Regions from separate parts of the Streptomyces enissocaesilis genome, predicted to be linked through region 2. Evidence: riboswitches for the same ligand, from Rfam matches in the RefSeq annotation. Region 2 holds a riboswitch; the other holds the start of a gene.
The links. Region 2 has a riboswitch for glycine ahead of gcvT (glycine cleavage system aminomethyltransferase GcvT). Riboswitches for the same ligand answer to the same signal wherever they lie in the genome.
Positions count from the first base shown of each region.

Region 1: another riboswitch for glycine. It lies ahead of gcvP (aminomethyl-transferring glycine dehydrogenase); the one in region 2 lies ahead of gcvT (glycine cleavage system aminomethyltransferase GcvT).

Region 1 covers NZ_BAAAUD010000113.1:95-15,157, forward strand. Annotated here, with positions in the region: gene clsA (cardiolipin synthase ClsA) at 93-701, shown strand; gene ABD374_RS33570 (sugar phosphate nucleotidyltransferase) at 819-3,314, shown strand; gene ABD374_RS33575 (DUF881 domain-containing protein) at 3,403-4,335, shown strand; gene ABD374_RS33580 (small basic family protein) at 4,332-4,664, shown strand; gene ABD374_RS33585 (DUF881 domain-containing protein) at 4,670-5,461, shown strand; gene ABD374_RS33590 (double zinc ribbon and FHA domain-containing protein) at 5,544-6,500, shown strand; gene ftsR (transcriptional regulator FtsR) at 6,518-7,261, shown strand; gene ABD374_RS33600 (bifunctional nuclease family protein) at 7,315-7,788, shown strand; gene ABD374_RS33605 (MerR family transcriptional regulator) at 7,956-8,576, shown strand; gene ABD374_RS33610 (DNA polymerase IV) at 8,645-10,078, shown strand; gene ABD374_RS33615 (PRC-barrel domain-containing protein) at 10,006-10,371, opposite strand; glycine riboswitch at 10,486-10,582, shown strand; gene gcvP (aminomethyl-transferring glycine dehydrogenase) at 10,816-13,701, shown strand; gene ABD374_RS33625 (DUF5999 family protein) at 13,849-14,046, opposite strand; gene ABD374_RS33630 (hypothetical protein) at 14,393-14,995, opposite strand.
Region 2 covers NZ_BAAAUD010000014.1:53,295-68,357, reverse strand. Annotated here, with positions in the region: gene ABD374_RS07450 (amino acid adenylation domain-containing protein) at 1-771, opposite strand, end outside; gene ABD374_RS07445 (serine hydrolase domain-containing protein) at 949-2,289, opposite strand; gene ABD374_RS07440 (L-serine ammonia-lyase) at 2,975-4,342, opposite strand; gene glyA (serine hydroxymethyltransferase) at 4,483-5,745, opposite strand; gene gcvH (glycine cleavage system protein GcvH) at 5,765-6,145, opposite strand; gene gcvT (glycine cleavage system aminomethyltransferase GcvT) at 6,204-7,319, opposite strand; glycine riboswitch at 7,360-7,459, opposite strand; glycine riboswitch at 7,460-7,578, opposite strand; gene ABD374_RS07420 (AAA family ATPase) at 7,757-8,497, shown strand; gene ABD374_RS07415 (enhanced serine sensitivity protein SseB) at 8,508-9,281, shown strand; gene ABD374_RS07410 (enhanced serine sensitivity protein SseB C-terminal domain-containing protein) at 9,353-10,153, shown strand; gene ABD374_RS07405 (ABC transporter permease) at 10,544-11,542, shown strand; gene ABD374_RS07400 (ABC transporter substrate-binding protein) at 11,656-13,437, shown strand; gene ABD374_RS07395 (ABC transporter permease) at 13,513-14,511, shown strand; gene ABD374_RS07390 (ABC transporter ATP-binding protein) at 14,550-15,063, shown strand, end outside.

The DNA of each region.
Region 1 (15,063 bases), on a different contig from region 2:
TTCCGGGACCTACCACACCCCTCGGCATCTGCCGACTGTGGGTACGGGTAAGGTCAGGGGCATCATTGGCACGTTTCCACAGGAGGCCCCGGGTGGAGGTTCAGGAAACCCGCGTTCAGACGGACCGGGTGCTCACCATCCCGAACATCCTCAGCATGGCTCGCCTCGTTGGCGTGCCGTTGTTTCTGTGGCTGATCCTCCTGCCTGTGTTCGGTGGGCCCAAGAGTGACGGCTGGGCCTTGCTGGTGTTGATGCTCAGCGGCATCAGCGATTATCTCGACGGAAAGCTCGCCCGTCGTTGGAACCAGATCAGCAGTCTCGGGCGACTGCTCGACCCGGCCGCCGACAGGCTGTACATCCTTTCCACCCTGCTCGGTCTCACATGGCGAGAGATCCTGCCGCTGTGGCTCACCGCTGCCCTCTTGGCCCGTGAGCTGATGCTCCTGGTGATGGTGGGCATCCTCCGCAAGCACGGCTATCCGCCGCCGCAGGTCAACTTCCTGGGGAAGGCCGCTACCTTCAACCTCATGTACGCGTTCCCGTTGCTGCTTCTCAGTGACGGAAACGGGTGGCTGCCGTCACTGGCTGCTATTTTCGGATGGGCGTTCGCCGGATGGGGTACAACTCTGTATTGGTGGGCAGGAATCCTCTACGTGGTTCAGGTCCGCCGGCTGGTGAAGGCGGAGACCGCGGCCGATTGAGCCTGCCAATTACGGTGCAACCCAAGTGCCTGATTGTCCGTGCGTGATGCCTCTCGGGCAGCCCTGGCCGGGTGAAGTCGGTTAGACCGTCATCTGTTCGAGGAGGATTTTTCCGACATGAAGGCCGTCGTGATGGCTGGTGGCGAGGGCACTCGCCTTCGCCCCATGACCTCGAGCATGCCCAAGCCGCTCCTGCCGGTCGCCAATCGGCCGATCATGGAGCATGTGCTGCGGCTGCTCAAGCGGCATGGGCTCAATGAGACCGTCGTGACCGTGCAGTTCCTGGCTTCGCTCGTCAAGAACTACTTCGGTGACGGCGAAGAGCTTGGGATGGAGCTCACCTATGCCAATGAGGAGAAGCCACTCGGCACTGCCGGCAGTGTGAAGAATGCCGAGGAAGCATTGAAGGACGATGCGTTCCTTGTCATTTCGGGTGATGCTCTCACCGACTTCGATCTCACCGACCTGATCAGGTTCCACAAGGAGAAGGGCGCACTGGTCACGGTGTGTCTGACCCGGGTACCGAATCCTCTGGAGTTCGGCATCACGATCGTGGACGAGGAGGGGAAGGTCGAACGGTTCCTGGAGAAGCCCACGTGGGGGCAGGTCTTCTCGGACACCGTGAATACGGGCATTTATGTCATGGAGCCCGAGGTGTTCGACTATGTCGAGGCGGACGTCTCTGTCGACTGGTCGGGCGATGTCTTCCCTCAGCTGATGAAGGAAGGCAAGCCGATCTACGGCTACATCGCCGAGGGCTACTGGGAAGACGTGGGCACGCACGAGAGCTACGTCAAGGCCCAGGCCGATGTCCTGGAGGGCAAGGTCGATGTGGATCTCGACGGTTTCGAGATCTCTCCCGGAGTCTGGGTGGCCGAAGGTGCCGAAGTGCACCCGGACGCTGTGTTGCGGGGGCCGCTCTACATCGGTGACTACGCCAAGGTCGAGGCCGGCGTGGAGCTCCGGGAGCACACGGTCGTGGGGTCCAATGTCGTCGTCAAGAGCGGGGCGTTCCTCCATCGGGCGGTCGTGCACGACAACGTCTACATCGGCCAGCACAGCAACTTGCGCGGCTGTGTGATCGGCAAGAACACCGACATCATGCGAGCCGCGCGGATCGAGGACGGCGCCGTCATCGGGGACGAGTGCCTCGTCGGTGAGGAATCGATTGTTCAGGGCAATGTGCGGGTCTACCCGTTCAAGACCATCGAGGCCGGCGCCTTCGTCAATACCTCGGTGATCTGGGAGTCGCGGGGACAGGCACATCTCTTCGGAGCGCGCGGTGTCTCCGGCATCCTGAACGTGGAGATCACCCCCGAGCTGGCGGTGCGCCTCGCGGGTGCCTACGCCACCACGCTGAAGAAGGGGGCGACGGTCACCACCGCGCGTGACCACTCGCGTGGTGCGCGTGCGCTGAAGCGGGCGGTGATCTCGGCGCTTCAGGCGAGCGCCATCGACGTACGCGATCTGGAGAACGTGCCGCTGCCAGTGGCGCGACAGCAGACGGCTCGTGGCAGCGCCGGCGGAATCATGATCCGTACGACTCCGGGTGTGCCGGACTCCGTCGACATCATGTTCTTCGACGAGCGTGGCGCGGACCTGTCGCAGGCCGGACAGCGCAAGCTCGACCGGGTGTTCGCGCGGCAGGAGTACCGGCGGGCCTTTCCCGGCGAGATCGGCGATCTGCACTTCCCGGCCAGTGTCTTCGACTCCTATACCGGGTCGCTGTTGCGGAACCTGGACGTCACGGGTATCGCCGAATCGGGGCTCAAAGTCGTCGTCGACGCTTCCAACGGAAGTGCCGGTCTTGTGCTGCCGAGCCTGCTGGGACGGCTCGGGGTCGACGCGCTGACCATCAACCCTGGACTCGACGAGTCCAGGCCGACAGAGACGGCAGACTCTCGCCGTTCCGGTCTTGTGCGGTTGGGTGAGATCGTCGCTTCGGCGCGGGCCGCCTTCGGAGTACGGTTCGACCCGGTGGGTGAGCGCTTGTCGCTCGTCGACGAGCGCGGGCGGATCATCGAAGACGACCGGGCGCTTCTGGTGATGCTCGATCTGGTCGCAGCTGAACGGCGCAGCGGGCGGGTCGCGCTGCCGGTGACCACCACGAGGATCGCTGAACAGGTCGCGGCGTACCACGGAACGCAGGTGGACTGGACGACCACGTCGCCGGACGACCTGACGCGAGTAGGCCGTGAGGAGTCGACCATCTTCGGTGGCGACGGACGCGGTGGTTTCATCGTTCCGGAGTTCAGCAGCGTCTTTGACGGCTCTGCCGCCTTCGTGCGGCTGATCGGGCTGGTGGCCAGGACTCAGCTCACGCTGAGCCAGATCGACGCGCGGATACCGCGAGCCCATGTGCTGCGACGGGATCTGGCCACGCCGTGGGCGGTGAAGGGTCTCGTCATGCGCCGCGTGGTCGAGGCCGCCGGAGACCGGTTCGTGGACACGACCGACGGCGTGCGTGTGGTCGAGGCGGACGGGCGATGGGTGATGGTGCTGCCGGATCCGGCGGAGGCTGTCACTCATTTGTGGGCCGAGGGGCCCGATGACGATTCGGCCCAGGCGTTGCTCGACGAGTGGTCCGCGATCGTGGACAGCGCAGGTCACTGAGGTGTGACCGGTGTGCCGGACGGGGTGTGACCACCCCGTCCGGCACACCGGTGGGGCCATTCGGCGGTAACACCTCCGACGTGCGACGATGTGCGGCATGTCGCAGCAGTTCCCTGATCGGAGCACCTCTCCTCCACCTCCTCGGCGCCCCGACGCGTCCATGTCGCTGCTGACGAATGTGATGGATCACAGCCTCGATGACGGGTACGCGGAGGCGGCGGCCCGCAGGAAGGCCGACGGCAGCGCGGGCATGCCACGCACACTGCGCGCGAAGCTCGGGCTGGCCGCAGGCCTTGTACTGGCCGCCCTGGTCGTCACCGTTGGCGCCGCACAGGCGCGGATCGCGGCACCGGTTGTCGCGAAGGAACGTGAAGAGCTCATCGACCGTGTCGAGGCGGAGACCTCCGCGGCCGACAAGCTGGAGCAGAATGTCGACAAGCTCCGGGTCGATGTGGGAGAGCGGCAGCGAAAGGCGCTTCAGGAACACGGCGGTGACCAGGGTGGCCTGGTGGCTCTGCTGTCGGGGGCGACGGCTGTGCAGGGCCCGGGTGTGAAACTTGTCGTGGACGATGCCAAGGACACGGCCCAGGGCGGCGGGGGCCCCCGGGAGAGCACGAGCTTCTCCGACACGGGCCGGCTGCGGGACCGGGACATGCAGAGGATCGTCAATGGTCTGTGGTCCTCGGGCGCCGAGGCTGTGGCCATCAACGGGCAGCGGCTCACCTCCCTGTCGGCGATCCGCGCCGCCGGCGAGGCCATACTGGTCGACAACAGACCGCTGGTGCCCCCGTACACGGTGCTGGCGGTGGGGGACGGGCAGCGGTTGAGTACCGCTTTCCAGGACAGTGCCGACGGTCAGTACCTGCATGTGCTGCAGGAGAACTACGGCATCAGGACAAGCATTTCCGCTCAGGAGGAGGTCCGGCTTCCTGCCGCGCCGAGCCTGATCGTACGTACAGCAGAGCCGCTGGCCGGGGGCGCCGGGAAGGGCGTGGCCAACACAGGGAAGGGCACATCGTGATCGCCGTACTGGGCCTCGTCGTGGGAGTCGTGGTCGGACTGTTGGTCCGGCCCGAGGTACCGGCGGTCGTCGAGCCGTATCTGCCGATTGCCGTCGTCGCGGCCCTCGACGCGGTCTTCGGTGGTCTGCGGGCCATGCTTGACGGGATTTTTGTCGACAAGGTCTTCGTCGTGTCCTTCCTGTCGAACGTCGTGGTGGCGGCGCTGATCGTGTTCTTGGGCGACAAGTTGGGCGTCGGCGCGCAGCTGTCCACGGGTGTGGTCGTGGTGTTCGGCATCCGGATCTTCTCCAACGCGGCGGCGATCCGCCGTCACGTGTTCCGGGCGTGAGGCAGATGAGTACAGAAGACAATCCCCAGCACGGCGAAGAAGAAGCACAGGCTCAGGAGCCGGTGGCGCAGCGGCCCTCGACCGGGCGCCAGCGGCTGATCGCGGGGCTGTGGCCGCCGCGCGTCACGCGGGCGCAACTCGTCGTCGCGCTGCTGCTGTTCGTGCTCGGGCTCGGACTCGCGATCCAGGTCAGGTCGAACAGCGACGACAGCGCGCTGCGGGGAGCACGCCAGGAGGACCTGGTGCGCATCCTGGACGAACTGGACGATCGTACGCAGCGGCTCGAGGATGAGAAGCAGAAGCTCGACGACCAGAAGACCGAGCTGGAGAACAGCTCGGACCAGGCGGAAGAAGCTCGTAAGCAGACGCTGGAGAAGGAACGTCAGCTCGGTGTGCTGGCCGGTACGGTGGCGGCGCAGGGGCCCGGGATCACGCTGACGATCACGGATCCGCACTCCATGGTCGAGGCCGACATGCTGCTGGACGCGATCCAGGAGCTGCGGGCGGCAGGCGCGGAAGCGATCCAGGTCAATGACGTCAGGGTGGTCGCGGACACGTACTTCTCCGACAGTGACGGCGGCATCCAGGTGGACGGGCGGAAGATCGGCGCTCCGTACCGCTTCGAGGTGATCGGCAAGCCGCAGGACCTGGAGCCCGCGCTCAACATCCCCGGCGGCGTCGTGCAGACGTTGGAGAAGGAGCAGGCCATCGCTGCCGTCGCCCGCTCCGAGAAGATCGTCGTGGATGCCTTGCGACCGGCGAAGCGGCCTGACTACGCTCGGTCGTCATCGCGGTGAGGCGGGGGCGCATGGGGGCACCGGGACAAGGGCATCAGGTTGCGGGGGGTCGGCGCACCGAAGGCATGGTGCGTGGTGGAAACTGTTTGGTGGATACGGACGTTGTGAAGATGTCCGGTTCGGCAGGTGTGTTCATTCAGGGTTCGTCCTGCCCCACGGGCGGGTCTGTTTCAGTCAAGGGGAATCGCCCGTGAAGTTGTTTGCGAAGTTGTTCGGCAAGAGTGCACGTGAGGACAGTGCGAACAGCACCGCCCGTCACCGTGCTCCGCGTGGTGGAGAAGTTGACGAGCAGGGCGGTGGGCGCCCGCTCTTCCGGGACGAGGTCACTGGTCCAGATGGTGACATTTCGGGTGGTCGGGGCGCGTCGGCCGTTGACCCCGCCGGTCCTGGCCGCATAGGTTTCGAGGAATCACCAGCCTCAAGCACGGGTGGAGGGTTTGCCTCCGATCCGTACGCATCCCATGCCCGTGAGGGGCAGCCGCGGCAGGAGGATCCGTCCATGTCGGCCTTGCCGGTTTGTACGAGGTGCGGGCATCGTAATGCCGAGGCCAGCCGTTTCTGTTCCAACTGCGGGGCACCGCTGCGGGCCGGAGCCGCCGCCGAGCGTCCCTCGGAGACGACGTCGACGATCTCCATCTCCGGGCTCGAGGCGTACGAGGCGGAAGTGACGGGGCAGACCGCTCTGCCCTCGCTCTCGCCCGAGGCCCAGGCGGCCGTCGATGCCCTTCCGCTCGGTGCGGCGCTGCTGGTGGTGCGACGCGGTCCGAATTCGGGCAGCCGTTTCCTCCTGGACGGTGAGCTGACCACGGCCGGCAGGCACCCGCAGAGCGACATCTTCCTCGACGACGTGACCGTCTCACGACGCCACGTGGAGTTCCGTCGGGGCGCTGACGGCGGGTTCACCGTCTCGGATGTCGGCAGTCTCAACGGCACCTACGTCAATCGCGAGCGGATCGACTCGGTTCCGCTGTCGAACGGCGACGAGGTGCAGATCGGTAAGTACCGGCTGGTCTTCTACGCGAGCCAGCGGGCCATCTGACCCGTACGGGAAGGTCCATGCTGCGAACACTGACGGGCGGTGCCGGAGACGGCACCGCCACCGCAGGCGATCGGCTGGTGAGCATCGGCACCGTGCTCAACCTGTTGCGCGACGAGTTTCCCGAGGTCACCATCTCCAAGATTCGTTTCCTGGAGACCGAGGGGCTTGTCGAACCGCAGCGGACGCCCTCCGGCTACCGCAAATTCAGCCCGAACGACATCGAGCGGCTGGCCCAGGTGCTGCGTATGCAGCGCGATTACTATCTTCCGCTCAAGGTCATTCGCGAGCATCTCGAAGCGCTTGAGCGCGGCGAGCAGGTGCAGCTCCCGTCTGCCGGCGGGCCGCGTGACGTGCACGACGGCTCGCCGGAGGGCGAGGCCGAGCGCCCGGGCACAGTGCGGATCGGCCGCGCGGAGTTCCTGGCCGCGGCCGAGGTCGGCGAGGAGGAGCTCGAGCAGTGGGAGTCGTACGGTCTGATCTCGTCCCTGCCGGGCGGCGGGTACGACGCCGACGCCGTCACGGTGGCCAAGCTCGTCGCCGACCTGGGGCGGTTCGGTCTGGAGCCGCGGCATCTGCGATCGGTGAAAGCGGCGGCGGAACGGGAGGCCGACCTGGTCGAGCAGGTCGTCGCGCCACTGCGCCGGCACCGGAATCCGCAGACCAGAGCGCATGCGGAGGCCACGACCAAGGAGCTCGCGGAGTTGTCCGTCAGGCTCCATTCGGCCCTCATTCAGGCGGCTCTCGGCGTACGGCTGCACTGAGCATGGGGGAGCCCGACTACCCAAACCTGCCAGGCACGTCCTAGGGTTGCTGTGTGAACGAGCTCGACGTCGTAGGTGTCCGGGTGGAAATGCCCTCGAACCAACCGATCGTGCTCCTGCGCGAAGTGGGAGGCGATCGGTACCTCCCCATCTGGATCGGGCCGGGGGAGGCGACCGCGATCGCCTTCGCCCAGCAGGGGATGGCCCCTGCCAGGCCGCTGACCCATGATCTCTTCAAGGATGTACTCGAAGCGGTCGGCCAGGAGCTCACCGAAGTCCGCATCACCGACCTGCGGGAAGGGGTCTTCTACGCTGAACTGGTCTTTGCCAGTGGAGTCGAGGTCAGTGCGAGGCCTTCGGACGCCATAGCGCTGGCGCTGCGCACCGGAACGCCGATCTACGGCAGTGACGGTGTGCTGGACGACGCAGGCATCGCGATCCCCGACGAGCAGGAGGACGAGGTGGAGAAGTTCCGTGAGTTCCTCGACCAGATCTCCCCTGAGGACTTCGGGACCAACAGCCAGTGAGCCGTGCACCAGGGGCCGTCCGCGCATTCGAGTAGCCTTTCCCCGGAGTGGGGCACGGGAAACCACTCTCAGGGTGATTATCACTCGGCGTGCCGAGTGTGGCGATCGTTGACGCACCCCGGGTGACTGCCTACCGTCGACAGGGCAGGTCAAGGACGGAGGTCGGCGTGAGAAGCAGCGGCGACGGTACGGTGGCGGGCGGGCCGTATCCGCTTCACGGCAGTGCGGTCGGCCCTCTGGCGGGGCGGCAGAGCGTGACGTCGGCCATGGGCGGGACAGCGGCGGCCGACAGCACGGACAGCATCGGGTACCGGGGGCCGACCGCCTGTGCGGCGGCTGGAATCACGTACCGGCAACTTGACTACTGGGCGCGCACGGGGCTGGTCGAGCCGAGCGTGCGGCCCGCTTATGGGTCGGGTACGCAGCGTCTCTACAGCTTCCGCGACGTCGTCGTCCTCAAGATCGTCAAGCGGTTCCTGGACACCGGTGTCGCACTGCAGAACATCCGTGCCGCCGTCCAGCACCTGCGGGCCCGCGGGTTTCAGGATCTCGAGCGGATGACGCTCATGAGCGACGGCGCGACGGTGTACGAGTGCTCGTCGCCCGACGAAGTCGTCGAACTCCTCCAGGGCGGGCAGGGCGTGTTCGGGATCGCCGTGGGCGTGGTCTGGCGGGACGTGGAGAGTGCGCTGTCCCAGCTGCACGGCGAGCGCGTCGACACGGGCGAGACGCTCGTGGGCCACAACCCCACCGACGAGCTCGCCCGGCGCCGCAACAAGGCGGTCTGACCGGCGGTCCGGCCTCCTGCCGTGCTGCCGGCCGCCGATTGTCAGTGCCGTACGGCAGCATCGGTGGTGTGAGAGCCGCGCCCACCATCCTGCATCTCGACATGGATGCCTTCTACGCCGCCGCAGAGCAGGCGGCGAAGCCGAGTCTGCGCGGAAAGCCGGTGGTGGTCGGCGGTACCGGGACCCGCGGGGTCGTCGCCACGGCCTCGTACGAGGCCAGGCGCTTCGGGGTGCATTCCGCGATGCCGGTGGCCCAGGCCCGTCGGCTGTGCCCGAACGCCGCCTATCTGATGCCGCGCTTCTCCCTCTACCGTTCCGTGAGCGAACAGGTCATGGAGCTCCTCGGCCGGCTCTCCCCGCTGGTGGAGCCGCTGAGTCTCGACGAGGCCTTCGTCGATCTGGAGGCGGGCGGGGTGGCCGACGACTCGGCCTCCGCCCGCAGGGCCGGAGAGCGGCTGCGGGCGGACATCCGGGCGGTCACGGGGCTCACGGGATCCGTGGGGCTCGCGGGCTCCAAGATGCTCGCGAAGATCGCGTCGGAGCAGGCCAAGCCGGACGGGCTGACGCTGATAGAACCGGGCACCGAACGCGAGCTGCTGGGGCCGATGCCCGTACGGACACTGCCGGGGGTCGGGCCTGCCACCGGGGAGCACCTTCGGCGGGCGGGGATGACGGCCGTCGTCGACCTGGTGGAAGCGGGCGAGGACGAGCTCGTACGGCTGCTGGGGAAGGCGCACGGGGTCTCGCTGTACCGGATGGCCGTCGGGCACGACGACCGGCCCGTGGTGGCCGAGCGGGACGCGAAATCGGTGTCGGTCGAGGACACCTTCGAGGTGGACCTGCACGACCGGGTCAGGATCAGGGCCGAAGTGGTCCGGCTGTCCGACCGGTGTGTGCAGCGGTTGCGGGCGGCCGGGCGCTCGGGCAGGACGGTGGTCCTCAAGGTGCGCAGGTACGACTTCTCGACGCTGACGCGTTCCGAGACGCTGCGGGGGCCGACGGACGACCCCGCCGTGGTGCGGGAGGCCGCAGGACGGCTGCTGGAGTCGGTGGACACCACGGGCGGGGTGCGGCTGCTCGGGGTGGGGGTCACCGGGCTCGCCGACTTCACGCAGGAGGACCTTTTCGCCCAGGCGGCCGGTGAGCGGGCGCAGTCGCAGTCGGCGGAAGAAGCCGTGGACGCGGATCCGGGCGGCGGGGTGCCGGCGGCGCCGGTGCCCGAGCCGCCGCCGGAGCGCCGGTGGCTGGCCGGGCAGGACGTGCGGCACGCCGCGTACGGAGCGGGGTGGGTGCAGGGCAGCGGGGTCGGACGGGTCACCGTGCGGTTCGAGGAGCCGACGTCGGCGCCCGGGCGGGTGCGGACCTTCAAGGTGGACGATCCGGACCTGGTGCCGTCGGATCCGCTCCCGCTGGTGAGGGCGGCCCGGGATCAGGCGGGGTCCTCACCGGCCAGCCGGCCGAAGTCCCGGTCGGGGGCGGGGGAGGAGATGTCGAGCCCGTAGTGGTGGTAGAGCTGGAGTTCCTGCTCGGGGGAGAGGTGGCGGCCGACGCCGAAGTCCGGGGCGTCCTTGATCAGCGAGCGGTCGTAGGGGACGCGGAGGGAGTCGTTCACGACCGTGCTGGGCTCCAGGGGGACGAAGGCGTCGCGGCCGAAGAGGCCGGTGCGTACGGCTGCCCATTCGGGTTCCCCCGTGGCGTCGTCGAGGTACACCTCGTCCACCGTTCCGATCTTGGTGCCATTGCGGTCGAACGCCTTGCGGCCGATCAGGCTGCGCGGATCGATGTCGGTCTGCACGGTCCCTCCAACTGATCGCAGCTGCTCCGTAGACCCTACGAAAGGGCACAACTGTGGACTCGGCCACTCGAGGGATCCGCGACGAGGCTCGCTGGTAGGCTGGCAAATGGCTGCTGACCCCGTGCGGGAGAGTCTCCGGTGAACATGCCGGGGACGCCGAAGGAGCAAATCCTCCCCGGAATCTCTCAGGCCCCCGTACCGCACGGACGAGGTCACTCTGGAAAGCAGGGCGGGCGTCGGACGGGCATGTGCTGGAGAACAGCACAGCACCTGTCGCGGCTCCCTTCCTCACCGACGGTGAAAGCCGGAACGACCTTCGACGTCAGTGATGTCCGTACGGTCTTCCGGTGAAGCTCTCAGGTTGAGATGACAGAGGGGGAGGCCGTCCGGGTACCGTGCCGTGGTGCCCTCGCAGGTCGCGTCAGACCAGGAGGCCTTCCGCAGATGACCGCAAACCGCATTCCGCTCTCGCAGCTCGAGCGTGGCATCCCCTTCGAGCAGCGCCACATCGGGCCCGATGCCGAAGCCCAGGCCAAGATGCTCGCCCAGGTCGGTTACGGCTCGCTCGACGAGCTGACCGCGGCCGCGGTGCCGGACGTCATCAAGAGCGCCGAGGCGCTCGGGCTGCCCGACGCCCGCACCGAGGCCGAGGTCCTGGCCGAACTGCGTGCGCTCGCGGACCGCAACCAGGTGCTCGCCCCGATGATCGGGCTCGGCTACTACGGCACCTTCACGCCGCCGGTGATCCTGCGCAACGTCATGGAGAACCCGGCCTGGTACACGGCGTACACGCCCTACCAGCCGGAGATCTCGCAGGGCCGGCTGGAGGCACTGCTCAACTTCCAGACGATGGTCGCCGATCTGACCGGTCTGCCGACCTCGGGCGCCTCGCTGCTCGACGAGAGCACCGCGGCGGCCGAGGCCATGGCGCTCTCGCGCCGCGTCGGCAAGGTCAAGAACGGCGTCTTCCTGATCGACTCCGACGCGCTGCCGCAGACCGTGGCCGTCATCCGGACGCGCGCGGAGCCGACCGGTGTCGACGTCGTCGTCGCGGATCTGTCCGGAGGCATTCCGGCCGAGGTCGCCGAGCGCGGTGTCTTCGGCGTGCTGCTTCAGTACCCGGGCGCCTCGGGCGCCGTACGGGACATCAAGCCCGTCATCGAGCAGGCGCACGAGCTCGGTGCGGTCGTCACCGTCGCCGCCGACCTGCTGGCGCTGACGCTGCTGACCTCGCCCGGCGAGCTCGGCGCGGACATCGCGGTGGGCACCACCCAGCGCTTCGGCGTTCCGATGGGCTTCGGCGGCCCGCACGCCGGGTTCATGGCCGTCCGCGAGAAGTTCGCGCGCAGCCTGCCGGGGCGGCTCGTCGGTGTCTCCGTCGACGCCGACGGGAACAAGGCGTACCGGCTGGCGCTGCAGACGCGGGAACAGCACATCCGCCGGGAGAAGGCCACCAGCAACATCTGTACGGCGCAGGTGCTGCTCGCCGTCATGGCCGGCATGTACGCCGTCTACCACGGACCCGACGGGCTGCGCGGCATCGCGCGCCGCACGCACCGGTACGCGACGCTGCTCGCCGAGGGCCTGCGGACCGGCGGGGTCGAGGTCGTGCACGGCTCGTACTTCGACACGCTGACCGCGCGGGTCCCGGGCAGGGCGGCCGAGGTCGTCGCCGCGGCCCGTGAGGGCGGGGTCAACCTGTACCTGGTCGATGCCGACCACGTCTCCTTCGCCTGCGACGAGACGACGGCCCGCGCGCAGGTCGCCGCGGTCTGGTCGGCCTTCGGGGTCGACGCCGACATCGAGGCGCTCGACGCGAAGACGGCCGACGCGCTGCCCGAGGGGCTGCTGCGGAGCGACGAGGTCCTCACGCACCCCGTCTTCCACCAGCACCGTTCCGAGACCGCGATGCTGCGCTACCTGCGCAGGCTCGCCGACCGCGACTACGCGCTCGACCGCGGCATGATCCCGCTCGGCTCCTGCACGATGAAGCTGAACGCGACCACCGAGATGGAGCCGGTCACCTGGCCGGAGTTCGGGGCGGTCCACCCCTTCGCGCCGGTCGAGCAGGCGCAGGGGTACCTGACGCTCATCCGGGAGCTGGAGGAGCGGCTCGCCGAGGTCACCGGGTACGACGCGGTGTCGATCCAGCCGAACGCCGGTTCGCAGGGCGAGCTGGCGGGGCTGCTGGCGGTACGGGCGTACCACCGGGCCAACGGCGACGACCAGCGCACGGTGTGCCTGATCCCGTCGTCCGCGCACGGGACCAACGCGGCGAGCGCGGTCATGGCCGGTATGAAGGTCGTCGTCGTCAAGACCCGCGAGGACGGCGAGGTCGACGTCGAGGACCTGCACGCCAGGATCGAGCAGTACCGCGACGAGCTGTCGGTGCTGATGATCACCTACCCCTCCACGCACGGGGTGTTCGAGGAGCACGTCGCCGACATCTGCGCGACGGTGCACGAGGCCGGCGGTCAGGTCTATGTCGACGGCGCCAACCTCAACGCGCTGGTCGGCCTCGCCAAGCCGGGCAAGTTCGGTGGGGACGTGTCCCACCTGAACCTGCACAAGACCTTCTGCATCCCGCACGGCGGCGGCGGCCCCGGCGTCGGTCCGGTCGGCGTACGGGCCCACCTGGCGCCGTACCTGCCGAACCACCCGCTCCAGCCGACGGCCGGTCCGGAGACGGGCGTGGGGCCCATCTCGGCCGCTCCGTGGGGCTCGGCGGGCATTCTGCCGATCTCGTGGGCGTACGTCCGCCTGATGGGCGGGGAGGGGCTCAAGCGCGCCACGCAGGTCGCCGTGCTCGCGGCGAACTACATCGCCAAGCGGCTGGAGCCGCACTACCCCGTGCTCTACACCGGCCCCAACGGGCTGGTGGCGCACGAGGCCATCGTCGACCTGCGGCCGCTGTCGAAGGCGACGGGTGTCAGCGTGGACGACATCGCCAAGCGCCTCATCGACTACGGCTTCCACGCGCCGACCATGTCGTTCCCGGTGGCGGGGACGCTGATGATCGAGCCGACCGAGAGCGAGGACCTGGCGGAGATCGACCGGTTCTGCGACACGATGATCGCCATTCGCGGCGAGATCGAGAAGGTGGCGTCGGGCGAGTGGCCCGCGGACGACAACCCGCTGCGCAACGCGCCGCACACGGCGGCCGCGCTGGGCGGCGCGTGGGAGCACGCGTACAGCCGTGAGGCCGCGGTCTTCCCGGCCGGGGTCTCGGCCTCGGACAAGTACTGGCCGCCGGTGCGCCGGATCGACGGCGCGTTCGGTGACCGCAACCTCGTCTGCTCGTGCCCGCCGCTGGACGCGTACGACAACTGACGGACGCGGGGACGGCGCAGAGGCGCCGATGTGCGTCGGGGCCGGTCCGGAGGGTTTCTCCGGGCCGGCCCCTCCGTCGTACCGCCGCCCTACGGCCGTACTCGGTGTACGGGCCGGGCTACGCGCGCACTCGGCATACGGGCAGAGTCACGCGGCCTTGACGACGTCCAGCGGACGGTGCGGGGCGATGATCTGGCCGTCCGGCAGGAGTTCGCCGGTGTCCTCGAAGACGAGAACTCCGTTGCACAGCAGGCTCCAGCCCTGCTCCGGATGGTGTGCCACGAGACGGGCGGCTTCCCGATCGGCGGATTCGGCGGTCGGGCAGGCTGGTTGGTGCTGGCACATGGAAGGGTTCTTTCGCTGCGTTGTGGTGAGTGTCCTGCGGCTCGATGCGGTGCTCATGGCCGCCCCCCGTATCAATCGGTCCGGTCCCAGTGTTGCCCCACGGACGTCGATCCGCAGGGATTTCACGACAGCTCTCCTCACTGATTGATGACGCGTCACCCGTGCGGGCGGTTCAGTTCAACCGGGGCGTATTTCCGGGTGGTTCGGGGTGGCCGGTACGGGCTAGTCCGGACGGGTCGGCACGGGCCAGTACTGTGCCCCGTGCCGGGGCGGGCACGGGGCACAGGGGGCGTGAAGGGCGTTGCGAGGAGCTTGTGAGGGCTGGTGTCGCGCTGTCCTGCTGTCGTCAGGCGGACTGGCTGAGGAGCGGGGCGGCCGCCGGTGGCGCGAGCCGGTGGGTCAGCAGCGGCAGCAGGTCGGCGACCCGGTGCGGGCGGTGCGAGGCGATGCCGGGCGGCGCGGGCGCCAGCGGCACGAGCAGGTCCGTCGGCAGCGGCATCGTGTCGGCGGCGTCGGTGTGGGCTTCGGGGCCGTCGTGCAGCCACAGGGTGAGCATGTAGAGCTCCGGCACGGACAGCAGGCGGGGCTGGTAGCGCGTCGACATCGCCTCGGCCTGACGCAGCGCGCGCTCGCTGGAGGTGATGTACGGGCCCTCGCAGAAATGGGAGAAGGCCCAGCCGTCGGGGGTGAGCATGCTGTCGGCGGCGGCCACCGTGCGGTCGCCGCTGCGGATCAGGAACCGCCAGCCGGTCAGCCGGGCGCGCGGTGGTCTGCCGGAGGGGATGATCCCGTCCAGGACGTGGACGGGAAGAGGGAACTCGGGGCTGAGGGGTCCCTGGGCCGTACGGAGGGCCGCGGGACGGGCCTCCCGGACGGCGGTGGGGGAACCGAGTGCCGCGAGGACGCTGCGTAGGGCGGGCGCGGGAGCCGAGGGGACAAGCAGCGGCATGGTGGGTCGCCTCTCACTTGGGAGACACGGTGATGCGTGGGCGGTGCGGACGGCGCTGTCTGCGTGTG
Region 2 (15,063 bases):
GGTCGGCAGGACCGCGGGCGGCAAGGTCGCATGGGTGACCTGGAAGTCCCGTATGGCCCGCGCGAGTTCGTCGCCCGCCAGTCGGTCCTGGGACAGTGCGACGAGCGCGGCGCCGTTCAGCAGCGACATCGTCAGCTCGAAGACAGCCGCGTCAAAACTCGGCGAGGCGAACTGCAGCACGCGGGAGTCGGGGGTGACCAGCATCCGCTCGCGCTGGGTGCGAGCCAGGTCCGCGATGCCTCGGTGGGTGACGACCACACCCTTGGGGCGGCCCGTGGATCCCGAGGTGTAGATCATGTACGCGGCGTCGTCCGGTCCGCACTCCGCGACGGGGGCGGTGTCCGGCACCGCGTCGTCTGCCGTGTCGCCGGCGAGTTCGTCCAGGACCAGTCGCCGGTCCGTCCTCGGGACAGCCGCCGCCAGGGAGGACTGGGTTATCACCGTGCCGACGCCCGAGTCGTCGACCATGTACTGGAGCCGCTCCAGCGGATACTTCGGGTCCAGCGGCAGGTACACGCCGCCGGTCCGCATGACGGCCAGTGCGCACACCACCACCCCCGCACCGCGCTCCAGGCAGACGCCGACCAGCGTCCCCCTGCGGACCCCGCGGGCGCGCAGCGCGGAAGCCACCCGTGCCACGCGCTCGTCCAGCTCGGCGTAGCTCATGGTCCCGGACTCCGACACCAGCGCGACCGCGTCCGGGCGATGGGCCACGTGCGCGCCGAACAGTTCCTGAAACGTCCGGTTCTCCGCGTTCCTGGCAGAAGCCACGGTCGCTACTCCTTATTTCACGGGTGCGCCACATGAGTCGCACGCAGGGGAATGAGCCGCACGTGAGCGCGGCTGTGCTTCAGCCAAGGGGGCGCCGTCGGCCAGGAGGGGCCGACGGCGCTGAAGGGCGGGAGAAGCCCGGGCGGGGGCGAGCCGGGACGGGAAGAACCGGAGCGGCTAGGCCACGAGGCGAGCCTGGCTGCTGTCCTTGAAGAGCGTCCGACCGTTGTACTGCATGAGGTCGACAGGGCCGTCCGGGACGGAACTCATGAACCGACCGCTGAACAGCAGGTCACCCTGGTCCGCCGCGCGCACGGCGAACGTGAGGTCGCTGCCGACGGCCAGGTCCCCGGAGATCCCGTTGCAGGCGGCGAACCGGAGCGTATTGCCGTCCCCGAGCGAGACCTGGATGTCCAAGTCCCCGTTGAGGAACTCTCCGGCGAGCAGAGCGGTCGAGTCGTACGGCCTGTCGTCCGGGGCGGGCTGCCGGTAGTGGCCGACACGCAGACCGAAGGACCTGTCGAGTTCGGCTACCAGGTCCTCCCAGGCCGCGAGCCCGGTGGTGGAGTTGGTGGTGAAGGCGAGGGCCGTGCCGCCGTCGGGGCTGACCCTGACGTTGCAGGAGCCACCGTCGAGGGTTCCGTCGTGACCGAGCCACAACGTCCCGTCGTCGGCCGGGAAGAGGCCCCAGCCGGCGCCCCAGCCGGCCGCGATCCCGAACGGGTCGGCTTCCGGTACGGAATGCCCCATCTGTGCCAGTACGTCGAGGGCCGCGATATCGGCCTCCAGGTCCGCATGCCCTTCCCCCAGGAAGCAGCGTCCGAACCGGACGAGATCCATGGCGCTGCCCGCGATCCCGCCCGCGGGCACCAGCGTCGACTCCACGTGGAAGTCGACGGGTGAGCTTTTTCCGGTCGTCGCCGTGACAGCGTGCCCGCTCACGATGGCGGGCGGGGCCGCCCCCGGCCGCGGGTCGCGTACGAAGGCCAGGTCCAGGCCGGTCGGCCGGGCCAGATAGGACTCGACCGAGTCCCACCAACTCTGTCCGGTCAGCACCTCGACGGCATAGGCGGCGACGGCGTACCCCGTGTTGGAGTAGGAGAACGCGGATCCGGGCGCACTGAAATGTCCGGCGCGGAGCACCGAGGCGAAGTAGCGGTGCAGCGACGGGGAGCGCAGCGGCGCTCCCTCGTAGTCGGAGACGAGTCCCGCGGTATGGCTGAGCAGGTGCCGCAGGGTGACCGACCGCATGGGGTGGCCCGGTGGCACGGTGTGCCCGCTCAGGAAGGACAGGACCGGTTCGTCGAGTTCGGCCTCGCCCTCCTCCACCAGTTGCATCACCAGCGCGGCCGTGAACACCTTGCTCACGGAGCCGTAGGCGAAACGGGAACGCGGTGTCACGAGGACATCCCCGCCGAGTCGCTCTACGCCGGTGTATGCGTTGTACGTCTTTCCGTCTCGATACAGACAAAGCTGAGCCCCCGGTATTCGGTGCTCACGCGTCAGTTCTTCCAGCATGTTGGAGAGACATCTGACATCCATGACTCTTTCGCCCCCGTTTTGGCCGCGCTGGGTCAATGGCGTTAAACCTGGGTTGTCGGGATAGCTGGCTATACCGGTCGAGGTAGGGCCAGCCCGCCTCGCTCCCCCAGGCTCACCCACACCTCCCACAATCTCCAGATCATCAGGGCTGACCCGAAAAGTACAGGTCGACCGTCAGTTACTGAAAAGTAACAGGACGTGTCGATCGGGGTTCGGGCGGCGAGGAACCTGGGCGGCCTGCGGGGTGTCGGCAGCGCGCCGTTGTCGAGCCGGGCTGCGTGGGCAGGCCCCGGAGGGACGGCGGCAGGCTCACCGCTGTACTGCCTGATGTGTCGGGTGTGCCATGCCGGACCTCATGTCCCGGCCGGGGAAGCAAGGGTGCCTGTCGTCGTGGACGGCCACTTGACGCTGGAGCAGCCCGAGACTGCCCGATGGCTGGACGAGCGCATCGGCTGTCGGCATCTCACGGTCACCGTTGTCAGGGCTCCGCCATGGAACGGCGAGGATCATCTGGCTTCGGTGTCTACGCCTGCGATGCATGCGCATGCTCAGTGGGGTGATCTGGCAGCAACGCGGATGTCCAGGGACTTTCCGCCGCGTAAGCAGGGAAGGCCCTGACAGCGCTGAAAGAAACCAAGGCGCTGGTCAGGGCCGACTCCTGTCAGCACTCGATGATGTTGACCGCCAGGCCGCCGCGCGCGGTCTCCTTGTACTTGACGGACATGTCCGCGCCGGTCTCCTTCATGGTCTTGATGACCTTGTCCAGGGAGACCTTGTGGCTGCCGTCGCCCCGCATCGCCATCTTCGCCGCCGTGACGGCCTTGACCGCGGCCATGCCGTTGCGCTCGATGCACGGGATCTGGACCAGGCCGCCGACCGGGTCGCAGGTCAGGCCCAGGTTGTGCTCCATGCCGATCTCGGCCGCGTTCTCGACCTGCTCGGGGGTGCCGCCGAGGACCTCGGCCAGCGCGCCGGCCGCCATCGAGCAGGCGGAGCCGACCTCGCCCTGGCAGCCCACCTCGGCGCCGGAGATCGAGGCGTTCTCCTTGAAGAGCATGCCGATCGCGCCCGCGGCGAGCAGGAAGCGGACCACGCCCTCCTCGTCCGCGCCCGGTACGAAGTTCATGTAGTAGTGCAGGACGGCCGGGATGATGCCGGCGGCGCCGTTCGTCGGGGCGGTGACGACGCGGCCGCCCGCGGCGTTCTCCTCGTTGACCGCCATCGCGTAGAGCGTGATCCACTCCATCGACAGGGCCAGCGGGTCGCCCTCGGAGCGCAGCTTGCGGGCGGTGTTCGCGGCGCGTCGGCGCACCTTCAGGCCGCCGGGCAGGATGCCCTCCTGGGACATGCCGCGCGCGACGCAGTCCTGCATGGCCCGCCAGATCTCCAGCAGCCCCGCGCGGATCTCCGGCTCCGTCCGCCAGGCCTTCTCGTTCTCCAGCATCAGCGCGGAGATCGACAGCCCGGTCTCCCCGGCCAGCCGCAGCAGCTCGTCACCCGTCCGGAAGGGGTGCTTCAGCACGGTGTCGTCGAGCTTGATCCGGTCCTCGCCGACCGCGTCCTCGTCGACGACGAAGCCGCCGCCCACCGAGTAGTACGTCTTCTCCAGCAGCGGCGCGCCCTGGGCGTCGTACGCCCACAGGGTCATGCCGTTGGCGTGGTACGGGAGGGCCTTGCGGCGGTGCAGGACCAGGTCCTCGTCGAAGTCGAAGCCGATCTCGTGCACGCCGAGCAGATTGATGCGCCCGTCCGCCTTGATCCGCTCGACCCGGTCGTCGGCGGTCTCGACGTCGACCGTGCGCGGGGAGTCCCCCTCCAGGCCGAGCAGTACGGCCTTCGGGGTGCCGTGGCCGTGGCCGGTCGCGCCGAGGGAGCCGAACAGCTCGGCGCGTATCGCGGTGGTGTGGGCCATCAGGCCGTCGTTCTTGAGGCGCCCCGCGAAGAGCCGGGCGGCGCGCATCGGCCCGACCGTATGGGAGCTGGAGGGTCCGATGCCGATCGAGAACAGGTCGAAGACCGAGATGGCCACGGGGGAACTCCTAAGGGTGGGTAGACGCCGTTGTCTGCCGGGGTGGCGCAGATGATCAATGGCGGGTACAAGGTGCGGGGCACCGCACTCACTGTTCAGTGTGCGCGGTGCCCCGGTATTCCAGTCTGTGTCGTACGTAACTACTTCAGACCAGGGTAAAGCGGGTGCTTGCCGGCCAGAGCGGTCACCCGGGCGGACAGGGCCCCGGCGTCGTACGACGGCTTCAGCGCCTCGGCGATGATGTCCGCGACCTCGGCGAAGTCCTCGGCCTGGAAACCGCGCGTGGCCAGGGCCGGCGTACCGATCCGCAGGCCCGAGGTGACCATCGGGGGCCGGGGGTCGTTCGGGATGGCGTTGCGGTTGACCGTGATGCCCAGACCGTGGAGACGGTCCTCGGCCTGCTGGCCGTCGAGCTCGGAGTTCCGCAGGTCGACCAGGACCAGGTGGACGTCCGTGCCGCCGGTGAGGACGGACACGCCGTGCTCGGTGACGTCCGGCTGCACCAGGCGCTCGGCCAGGATGCGGGCGCCGTCCAGGGTGCGCTGCTGGCGCTCCTTGAACTCCTCGGAGGCGGCGACCTTGAAGGAGACCGCCTTCGCCGCGATGACGTGCTCCAGCGGACCGCCCTGCTGGCCGGGGAAGACCGCGGAGTTGATCTTCTTGGCGAGTTCGGCGGTGGAGAGGATGACTCCGCCGCGCGGGCCGCCGAGGGTCTTGTGCGTGGTCGTGGTGACGACGTGGGCGTGCGGCACCGGGTTGGGGTGCAGGCCCGCGGCGACCAGACCGGCGAAGTGCGCCATGTCGACCATGAGGTACGCGCCGACCTCGTCCGCGATGCGGCGGAAGGCGGCGAAGTCCAGCTGACGCGGGTACGCGGACCAGCCGGCCACGATCAGCTTGGGCTTCGACTCCTTGGCGAGGCGCTCGACCTCGGCCATGTCGACCTCACCGGTGGCGTCGTCCACGTGGTACGCGACCACGTTGTAGAGCTTGCCGGAGAAGTTGATCTTCATGCCGTGGGTCAGGTGACCGCCGTGGGCCAGGTTCAGGCCCATGATCGTGTCGCCGGGCTTGAGCAGCGCGAACATCGCCGCCGCGTTGGCCTGGGCGCCCGAGTGCGGCTGCACGTTCGCGTGCTCGGCGCCGAAGAGCGCCTTGATGCGGTCGATGGCGATCTGCTCGACCACGTCGACGTGCTCGCAGCCGCCGTAGTAGCGGCGGCCCGGGTAGCCCTCGGCGTACTTGTTGGTGAGGACGGAGCCCTGCGCCTCCATGACCGCGACCGGAGCGAAGTTCTCCGAGGCGATCATTTCGAGGGTGGACTGCTGACGGAGCAGCTCGGCGTCGACGGCGGCGGCGACGTCCGGGTCGAGCTCATGGAGGGGAGTGTTGAGAAGCGTCATCACGGTCCCGTTCGAGGTCTTAGTTGCCGGAGGAGAAGGCGTCGTACTCGTCGGCGGAGAGCAGGTCGGCCGGCTCCTCCGCGACGCGCACCTTGAAGAGCCAGCCGCCCTCGAAGGGGGCGGAGTTCACCAGCGACGGGTCGTCCACGACGTCCTGGTTGGACTCGACGACCTCGCCGGTCACCGGGGAGTACAGGTCGCTGACCGACTTGGTCGACTCCAGTTCGCCGCAGGTCTCGCCCGCGGTCACCGTCTCACCGACCGGCGGGAGCTGGGCGTAGACGACGTCACCGAGCGCGTTGGCCGCGAACTCCGTGATGCCGACCGTCGCGACGCCGTCCTCGGCGGTCGACAGCCACTCGTGCTCCTTGCTGTAACGCAGCTGCTGGGGGTTGCTCATGACCTGAATTCTCCTGTACGCGGGGGAGTGCTGGTGAACGGGAAGGTTGTGCGGGGGGTCACTTCTGGCGCTTGTAGAACGGCAGCGCGACCACCTCGTACGGCTCATGCGTACCGCGGATGTCGACGCAGACGCCGGAGGTGCCGGGCGCCGCGTGCGCGGCGTCGACGTACGCCATGGCGATCGGCCTGCCCAGCGTCGGGGAGGGGGCGCCGGAGGTGACCTCGCCGACGACCTCGCCGTCGGCGACGACGGGGAAACCGGCGCGCGGGACGCGGCGGCCCTCGGCGACCAGGCCGACCAGCTTGCGCGGCGGAGCGGTCTCGGCGCGCTCGGCGGCGGCCCGAAGGGCGGCGCGGCCGACGAAGTCGCCCTCCTTCTCGAACTTCACGACCCGGCCAAGACCCGCGTCGAAGGGGGTCAGCGCGGTGGTCAGCTCGTGCCCGTACAGCGGCATGCCCGCTTCCAGGCGCAGGGTGTCGCGGCAGGAGAGGCCGGCGGGGACGAGACCGGCGTCCTTGCCCGCGTCCGTCAGCGCCCGCCACAGCTTCTCGGCGTCGGCCGGGGCCACGAACAGCTCGAAGCCGTCCTCGCCGGTGTAGCCGGTACGCGCGATGAGGGCGGGGACGCCGGCGACGGTGCCGGGCAGGCCGGCGTAGTACTTCAGGCCGTCGAGGTCGGCGTCGGTGACGGACTTCAGGATGCCGGGGGACTCGGGGCCCTGGACGGCGATCAGGGCGTACGCGTCACGGTCGTCCCGCACGACGGCGTCGAACCCGGCGGCGCGCTCGGTGATCGCGTCGAGGACGGTCTGGGCGTTCCCGGCGTTGGCGACGACCATGTACTCGGTTTCGGCCAGCCGGTAGACGATCAGGTCGTCGAGGATCCCGCCGTCCTCCCGGCAGATCATCGTGTAGCGGGCGCGGCCGGGGCCGATCGTGCCGATGTTGCCGACGAGCGCGTGGTCGAGGGCGTTCACGGCCTGGGGGCCGGTGACGGTGATCTCACCCATGTGGGAGAGGTCGAAGAGGCCCGCGCGGGTCCGTACGGCGTTGTGCTCGTCGCGCTCGCTGGCGTACCGCAGCGGCATGTCCCAGCCCGCGAAGTCGGTCATGGTCGCGCCCAGCGAACGGTGCAGTGCGTCGAGGGCGGTGTGGCGGGGGACATTGCTCATGTGTGGGGCTCCCAGGGCAGGGCATGACAGGTGAGGACAATCCTCCCCATCTGTCATCGGAACCTGAGAGGTTCACCGGGAGAGTCCCGGCTTGCACCTTGGGTGGAGCCGCGACATGGCGGCCCGCTTTTCAGATCTGCCTCGCCCGCGCGGTACGGGGCCTGAGAGATTCAAGGGAGGGACTTGCTCCTTCGGCGTCCTGGGCACCGGGCACTCCTGGAGTGCTTCTGCGTGCTTCGGACTCTCCCGCGCGGATTCAAGCGGCCGGTATGGAGTTGGCGCGCACATCATTGCACGCATCCTCCGGTGGCGGGACGGCCGGGCAGTACCTGGACACAGCGGCAAATCACTGGTGACGGATTACCTTTTCTTTACACTTCTTGGGCAAGGGTGGGGAAAAGGGCGGGGACACCTGACAGCCCGACAGGGGGAGTGCGATGACGTTGCAGCGGCCCGGTGCGTACGTGACGACCGCGGGCACCACGCACGGCGCGGTGCCCGCACCACAGGGCGTGCCGGCCGGGGAGACCGCCCGCCGGCCGGTGCCCACCGTCCGCGACCTGCGCGAGCGCTCCGGGCGCAGCCCGCGCACGCTGGCCTTCGCGGCCGGCGACGTCGTGGTCGTCTCGGGGCTGCCCGGCAGCGGCAAGAGCACCCTGATCCGGCGTACGGCGAGGACGGGGACGCACCGCATCGACTCGCAGGACGTCCGCGAGCGGTGGCAGGCGCGCATGCCGCGCCTGCTGCCGTACGCCCTCTACCGCCCCCTCGTACGGGCCGCCCACTACGCCGGGCTGCGGCGCGCCCTGCGCTCCGGCGAGAGCGTCGTGGTCCACGACTGCGGCACGCTCGCCTGGGTGAGGCGCTGGCTGGCGCGCGACGTCCGCCGGCGGGGCGTCGCCCTGCACCTGGTGCTGCTCGACGTGGCGCCGCAGGTGGCGCGGGCCGGCCAGGAGGAGCGGGGTCGCGGGGTCTCGGGCTACGCGTTCGCCCGGCACCGGCGGGCGGTGGGCCGGCTGGTGCGGGACGCGGAGGGCGGCCGGCTCCCCGCCGGGTGCGTGTCGGCGGTGCTGCTGGACCGGGACGCGGCGGGGGCGCTGACGGGGATCGACTTCCCGGCCGGGGCGGAGCTCCGGTTACGGGAACAGCCCCGCGGGGCACCGCCGGCGCCGCGTTAGGGTCGTGCCCGTGGACTACCCAGACTTCCCCCTGCCCGCCCACCCGCACGGCGGAGGCGGCTGGCCCGGCAACGAACTCGAAGAGGTGCTGGCCGCCTCGGTCGGCGCCCCCGCCGCGGGCGCCCGCATCGTCGAGGTGCTGGGGCGCAGCCAGGTGTGGGTGCCGCTGCCGAACGGCGGCGGGCCCGACTCCCCGAGCCTCGACCTGGCCACCCTGGACATCCACGGCGAGGCGTACGTCCCCGTGTACAGCTCCGAGGAGCAGCTGCGCCGGTGCGCCGGGCCCCACATGTCCTTCACCGTGGCGCCCGCCCGCGAGTTCGCCCGCGGCCTGCCCCCGCAGCTCGGCATCGCCGTGAACCCGGACGGCGCGGTCGGCGCGCCGCTGCCGCCGCCCGCCGTCGCCGAGCTCTGCCGGGCCGGCCGTACGCCGCTGGACGGGCCGGCCACCGGGGGCAGGGTGCGGCTCTTCGAGCCGGACTGGCAGGAGGAGCCGGTCGACTTCCTCTCCGCCGCGGCCGGGGAGTTCGAGGAGAGCGGGGTGGTGGCGACCGCCCGCAGGGCGCTCGCCAGCATCGAGGGCGGGTCCCCGACGCTGTTCGTCGGCGTACAGCTGGCGGCCCGGGAGGGCGCCGACCCGAACGCCCCGATGGACGCGCTCGGCCGGGCGCTCGGCCGGGTCCAGGTGCCCTGGCCGGTCAACCTGCTCCTGCTGGACGTGGCGCAGGACCCGGTGGCGGGCTGGATGCTGGAGAAGGTGCGGCCCTTCTACACGCGCGCCTGACCCGTGCTCTGTGTCGGTGCTGCCGCTTAAGCTGGTGCACCACGGTGGATCGAAGAGGGGCGGGACCCAGGGTGAGCGCGTCAGGCACTGCGGCGGCCGGGCAGGTCGAGCACATGCTGCGCCAGGTGACGCCCGGGCGGTACGACGCGTACGAGGCGCTGCTGCGCGCCCTCGCCGACCCGGCCGGCGGCCGGGTCTGGATGCTGCTCTGGCACGGCCAGGCGGGCTCCCCCGACGCCCAGTACGGAAACATGGAGGTCGACGGGCTCGGTTACGCGCCGTGCGTCACCTCCGCCCAGGAGCTCGCCGCGAGCGGCTGGAGCCGGGCGTACGAAGTGGTCACGGGCCAGGACGTCGCCCGCGCGCTCTTCCCCGACCGCTGGGGCATCTGGCTGAACCCGCACGCCCCCGGCGGCGGCGTCGGCATCCCGTGGCTCGATCTGCGGCGTATCGCCACGGGGCTCGACCGGATGCCCGCCGGACCGCTGCGGCTGTCCGAACCGGCCGTCGAGATCCCCCAGTTCTACGCCCTGCTCACGCAGAACGCCCACCGTACGCCCGCGGTCCGCGCCCTGCGCCGCGCCTGGGTGCAGCCGGCGCTCGGGGTGCCGTACCTGGCCATCGGACTCGACCTCTACGACACCAGCCCGCAGTCCGTCGACGCGGTGCGCGCGATGATGCGGCAGTCGGTCGGCGCGGTCCCCGAGGGGCTGCCCGTCTCCACCGTCGCGATGTCCGACGCGTACGACCCGGTCTCCATGTGGCTGCGTGCCAACGCCCGCCCGTTCTACGACCGCGAGGCGCAGGCTCCCGCCGCGCCCTCCTCCGCCCCGCAGGGCGGCTACGGCTGTCCGGCGCCGCGCGCCTACTGAACGCGCCCGCCCCACCGGCTCCACCGGTCTCACCGGTCACGCGTACGGCCCCATTCGACGGTTCGTGAGGACCGTTGGGCGGCATGTCCGGTCTGGGGTATAAGGATGCTTGTGGTCCGCTGAGCCGATCAAGATGTTCGGATAACGGAAGCCCACAGGCCACATCACGGTTGCGCATCCATTCCCCGCCAGGTCTGGCGGGTGATCGCGAGCTCATTGAAGACTCCCGCAACAAGGAACGTCGGTCCTGTGTACGACCCGCCTTCCCTGTGTCACATGCGTTTGTACGACCACCTTCTGCACCACTTGCACCTGCGATGCGAACAAGCCGCTACAGCGGCGGGCGCGGGCCGACCACCGTCGGCCGAGCCGAGAGGGGTCCCCACCACGATGACGGCACCACTGCACGACACGAGCGCGGCGGAGACCGCGGCCGTTGACGTCGCGGCCGATGTTCCGGCGAAAGCCATCGAAGGCCGTTCGCCATGGAAGATCGCCTGGGTGCGGCTCAAGCGCGACAAGGTGGCGCTGGCCGGCGGCGTGGTCGTGTTGTTCCTGATCCTGGTCGCGCTGTTCGCGCCCTTGATCGTCAGTGTGCTCGGCCACCCGCCGAACGACTTCCACGAGGACAAGATCGACCCGCTGTTCGGCACGCCGATCGGCAGCTGGGGCGGCATGAGCTCGGACTTCCTGCTGGGGGTCGAACCGGTCAACGGCCGCGACGTGTTCAGCCGCCTCGTCTACGGCGCCCGGATCTCGCTGCTGGTCGCCTTCCTCGCGGCCCTCTTCGCCGTCGTGCTCGGCACGCTCTTCGGGATCATCGCCGGTTACTTCGGCGGCTGGGTCGACGCGGCGATCAGCCGGGTGATGGACGTCCTGCTGGCCTTCCCGCAGCTGCTCTTCATCATCGCGCTGGTCTCGGTGCTGCCCAACTCCCTCTGGGGATTCAGCGGTTCCGGTGTGCGCATCGGCGCGCTCATCGTCGTCATCGGCTTCTTCGGGTGGCCGTACGTGGGCCGGATCGTCCGCGGCCAGACGCTCTCCCTCCGGGAGCGCGAGTACGTCGAGGCGGCACGCAGCCTCGGCGCCGGCCGGGCGTACATCCTCTTCAAGGAGCTGCTGCCCAACCTGGTGGCCCCGATCACCGTCTACACGACGCTGATGATCCCGACCAACGTCCTCAGCGAGGCCGCCCTGAGCTTCCTGGGCGCCGGAGTCAAACCGCCCACCGCCTCCTGGGGGCAGATGCTCTCCAAGGCCAAGGAGTACTACGAGGCGGATCCGATGTTCATGATCGCGCCCGGCGTGGCCATCTTCGTCACCGTGCTGGCCTTCAACCTCTTCGGCGACGGCGTGCGCGACGCGCTGGACCCGAAGGGCTCCCGCTGACCGTTCGCCCCGTACCACCCGCACACGCCCTACGCGCCGCCCCTGCCGATGTGTCAGGAGGCCACCACAACCGTCGGTCCCCTCAGGGTCCGGCACTCTCACGGAGGTTGCTGATCGTGACAGCCAACAGTTCTTCCAGGCGACGGCTCGCCGCAAGTGCGGCGCTCGTCGTCGCCGCGCTCGTCGGCACCGCGGCCTGCGGCGGTGGCGGAGGCAAGGACGACGGGGCCGACGGCAGCGGCAAGGCCCCCGGCTTCAACGCGGCCGTCGGCAAGATCGCGAACGCCTCGGACAAGAAGGGCGGCACGATCAAGTTCATCGGTACGCAGGACGCCGACTCCTGGGACCCGCAGCGCGGTTACTACGGCTTCATGTGGGACTTCGCCCGCTACTACACGCGCCAGCTGATCACCTTCAAGCCGGCCGCGGGCACCGAGTCCACCGAACTCGTCGCGGACATGGCAACCGACACGGGCAAGGTCTCCGCGGACAAGAAGACGTACACCTTCACACTGAAGGACGGCGTCACGTGGGAGGACGGCAAGCCCGTCACCTCCAAGGACATCAAGTACGGCATCGAGCGCATCTGGGCCCAGGACAAGATCTCCGGCGGCCCGATCTACCTTCAGCAGGTCCTGGACCCGAAGAAGGAGTACAAGGGTCCGTACAAGGACAAGTCGGCCGACAAGCTCGGTCTGAAGGCCATCGAGACACCGGACGACAAGACCATCGTCTTCAAGCTCCCCAAGCCCAACGGCGACTTCCTCCAGATGCTGGCCATGCCGGCCGCCACGCCGGTCCGCCAGGACAAGGACACGGTCGAGAAGTACGGCCTGAAGCCCTTCTCCAACGGCCCGTACAAGATCGACTCCTACACCCCCAACAAGGGCATGGAGCTGAGCCGCAACCCCAACTGGAAGAAGGAGAGCGACACCGTCCGCAAGGCGCTGCCGGACAAGGTCTCGCTCAAGCTCATCACCAACGCCGACGACATGGACAACCGCCTGATCGAGGGCGACTACGACGTCGACATCAACGCCACCGGCATCAGCCCGGCCGGCCGTACCAAGGCGCTGCGCGACCACAAGGCCAACGTCGACAACCCGCAGACCGGTTTCATCCGGTACGCGGTGTTCCCGCAGACGGTCAAGCCGATGGACAACATCCACTGCCGCAAGGCGGTCATCTACGGCTCCGACCACAAGTCGCTGCAGACCGCGCGCGGCGGCCCGATGGCGGGCGGCGACATCGCCACCAACATGCTGCCGCCGAGCATCAAGGGCTCCGACCCGAAGTACGACCCGTACGACGTCCTGAAGGACACCACGGGCAACGCCGCCAAGGCCAAGGAGGAGCTCAAGGCCTGCGGCAAGCCGAAGGGCTTCAAGACCACCATCGCGGTCCGCAACAACAAGCCGCAGGAGATCGCCACCGCCGAGTCGATGCAGGCGTCGCTGGGCAAGATCGGCATCGAGGTGCAGATCGACCAGTACGACGGTGCGCAGACCTCCGGCATCATCGGCGCTCCCAAGAACGTCGAGAAGAAGAACTACGGCATCATCATCATGGGCTGGGGTGCCGACTTCCCGTCCGGTCAGGGCTTCTCGCAGCCGCTGGTCGACAGCCGCTTCATCCTCGACAGCGGCAACAACAACTTCTCGATGATGAAGGACAAGTCGATCGACGCCCTGTTCGACAAGGCGCTGCTGGAGACGGACCCGGACAAGGCCGCCGGGTTCTACCGGCAGATCAACGAGAAGGTCTCCGAGGCCGCGGTCTACCTGCCCTTCACCTTCGAGAAGAACGTGATCTGGCGCAGCTCGCGACTGACCAACGTCTACACGGCCGACTCCTACAACGGCCGCTACGACTACGCCTCCCTCGGCGTCAAGTGACCGTCCGTTCGCTCCGCCGGCACACCCGCCGCTAAGCCCGAAGGGCAGGTGATGGCCGCCGCCGGGCCGACCGTAGTGCTCGCATACCTCATCAGGCGGCTGACCGCCGTCGTCGTGATGCTGCTCGTGGTCACTCTCGTGACCTTCGGCATCTTCTACGTGATCCCGAAACTGACCGGCAGCGACCCCGCCGCGATGTTCATCGGCAAGCAGGCGGACCCGGGCGCGGTCGAAGGCGTCCGGGAGAAGCTCGGCCTCGGTGATCCCATCCTGGTGCAGTTCTGGAACTTCATCAGCGGGATCTTCGTCGGCCGCGACTACACCGGCGGCGGCTCGTCGTTCCACTGCGACGCGCCGTGCTTCGGCTACTCCTTCCGTACGGAGCAGGAGATCTGGCCCGTACTGACCGAGCGGCTCCCCGTGACGCTGTCCCTGGCGGCCGGCGCGTGCGTGCTGTGGGTCATCGTCGGTGTCACGACCGGCATCATCTCCGCCCTCAAGCGGGGCACCGCGGTCGACCGTGCGGCGATGACCATCGCGCTGGCCGGTGTGTCGCTGCCGATCTACTTCACCGCGCTGCTCTCCCTGGCGGTCTTCCGCACCCAGCTCGGCTGGTTCGACGCCGAGTACGTGGACATCGCGCAGGACCCGCTCGGCTGGTTCAGCGGTCTGGTGCTCCCGTGGGTGACCCTCGCCTTCCTGTACGCCGCGATGTACGCCCGGCTCACCCGCGCCACCATGCTGGAGGTCCTGGGCGAGGACTACATCCGTACCGCCCGGGCCAAGGGCCTGAGCGAACCGGTCGTCGTCGGCAAGCACGCGCTGCGCTCGACGATGACGCCGATCCTCACCATCCTCGGCATGGACCTCGGCGCCCTGGTCGGCGGCGCGATCCTCACCGAGACCGCCTTCAGCCTCCCGGGCCTCGGCCAGGCGGCCGTCAAGGCGATCGGCGACTTCGACCTCCCGCTCATCCTGGGTGTCACGCTCATCGCCGCCGCGGCCGTCGTGCTCGCGAACCTCGTCGTGGACATCCTGTACTCCGTGATCGACCCCCGAGTGAGGCTCTCGTGACCACTGTGCCTGTCCCGGGGGAGGCCCCCGGAGCCCCCTTGACGAAGACCGGCGCGGTCGCCGAGCCCGTACGCACCGGCTCCCCGCGGCCGGACGCCTTCCTCGACGTGCGCGACCTGAAGGTGCACTTCCCCACCGACGACGGTCTCGTGAAGTCGGTGGACGGCCTCTCCTTCCAGCTGGAGAAGGGCAAGACCCTCGGCATCGTGGGCGAGTCCGGCTCCGGCAAGTCGGTGACCTCGCTCGGCATCATGGGCCTGCACACCGTCGGCCAGTACGGCCGGCGCAAGGCGCAGATCTCCGGCGAGATCTGGCTGGACGGCAGGGAACTGCTGTCCGCCGACCCCGACGACGTACGCAAGCTGCGCGGCCGCGAGATCTCGATGATCTTCCAGGACCCGCTGTCCGCGCTGCACCCGTACTACACGATCGGCCACCAGATCGTGGAGGCGTACCGCATCCACAACAAGGTCGACAAGAAGGCCGCCAAGCGGCGCGCGATCGAACTGCTCGACCGGGTCGGCATCCCGCAGCCCGACAAGCGGTTCGACG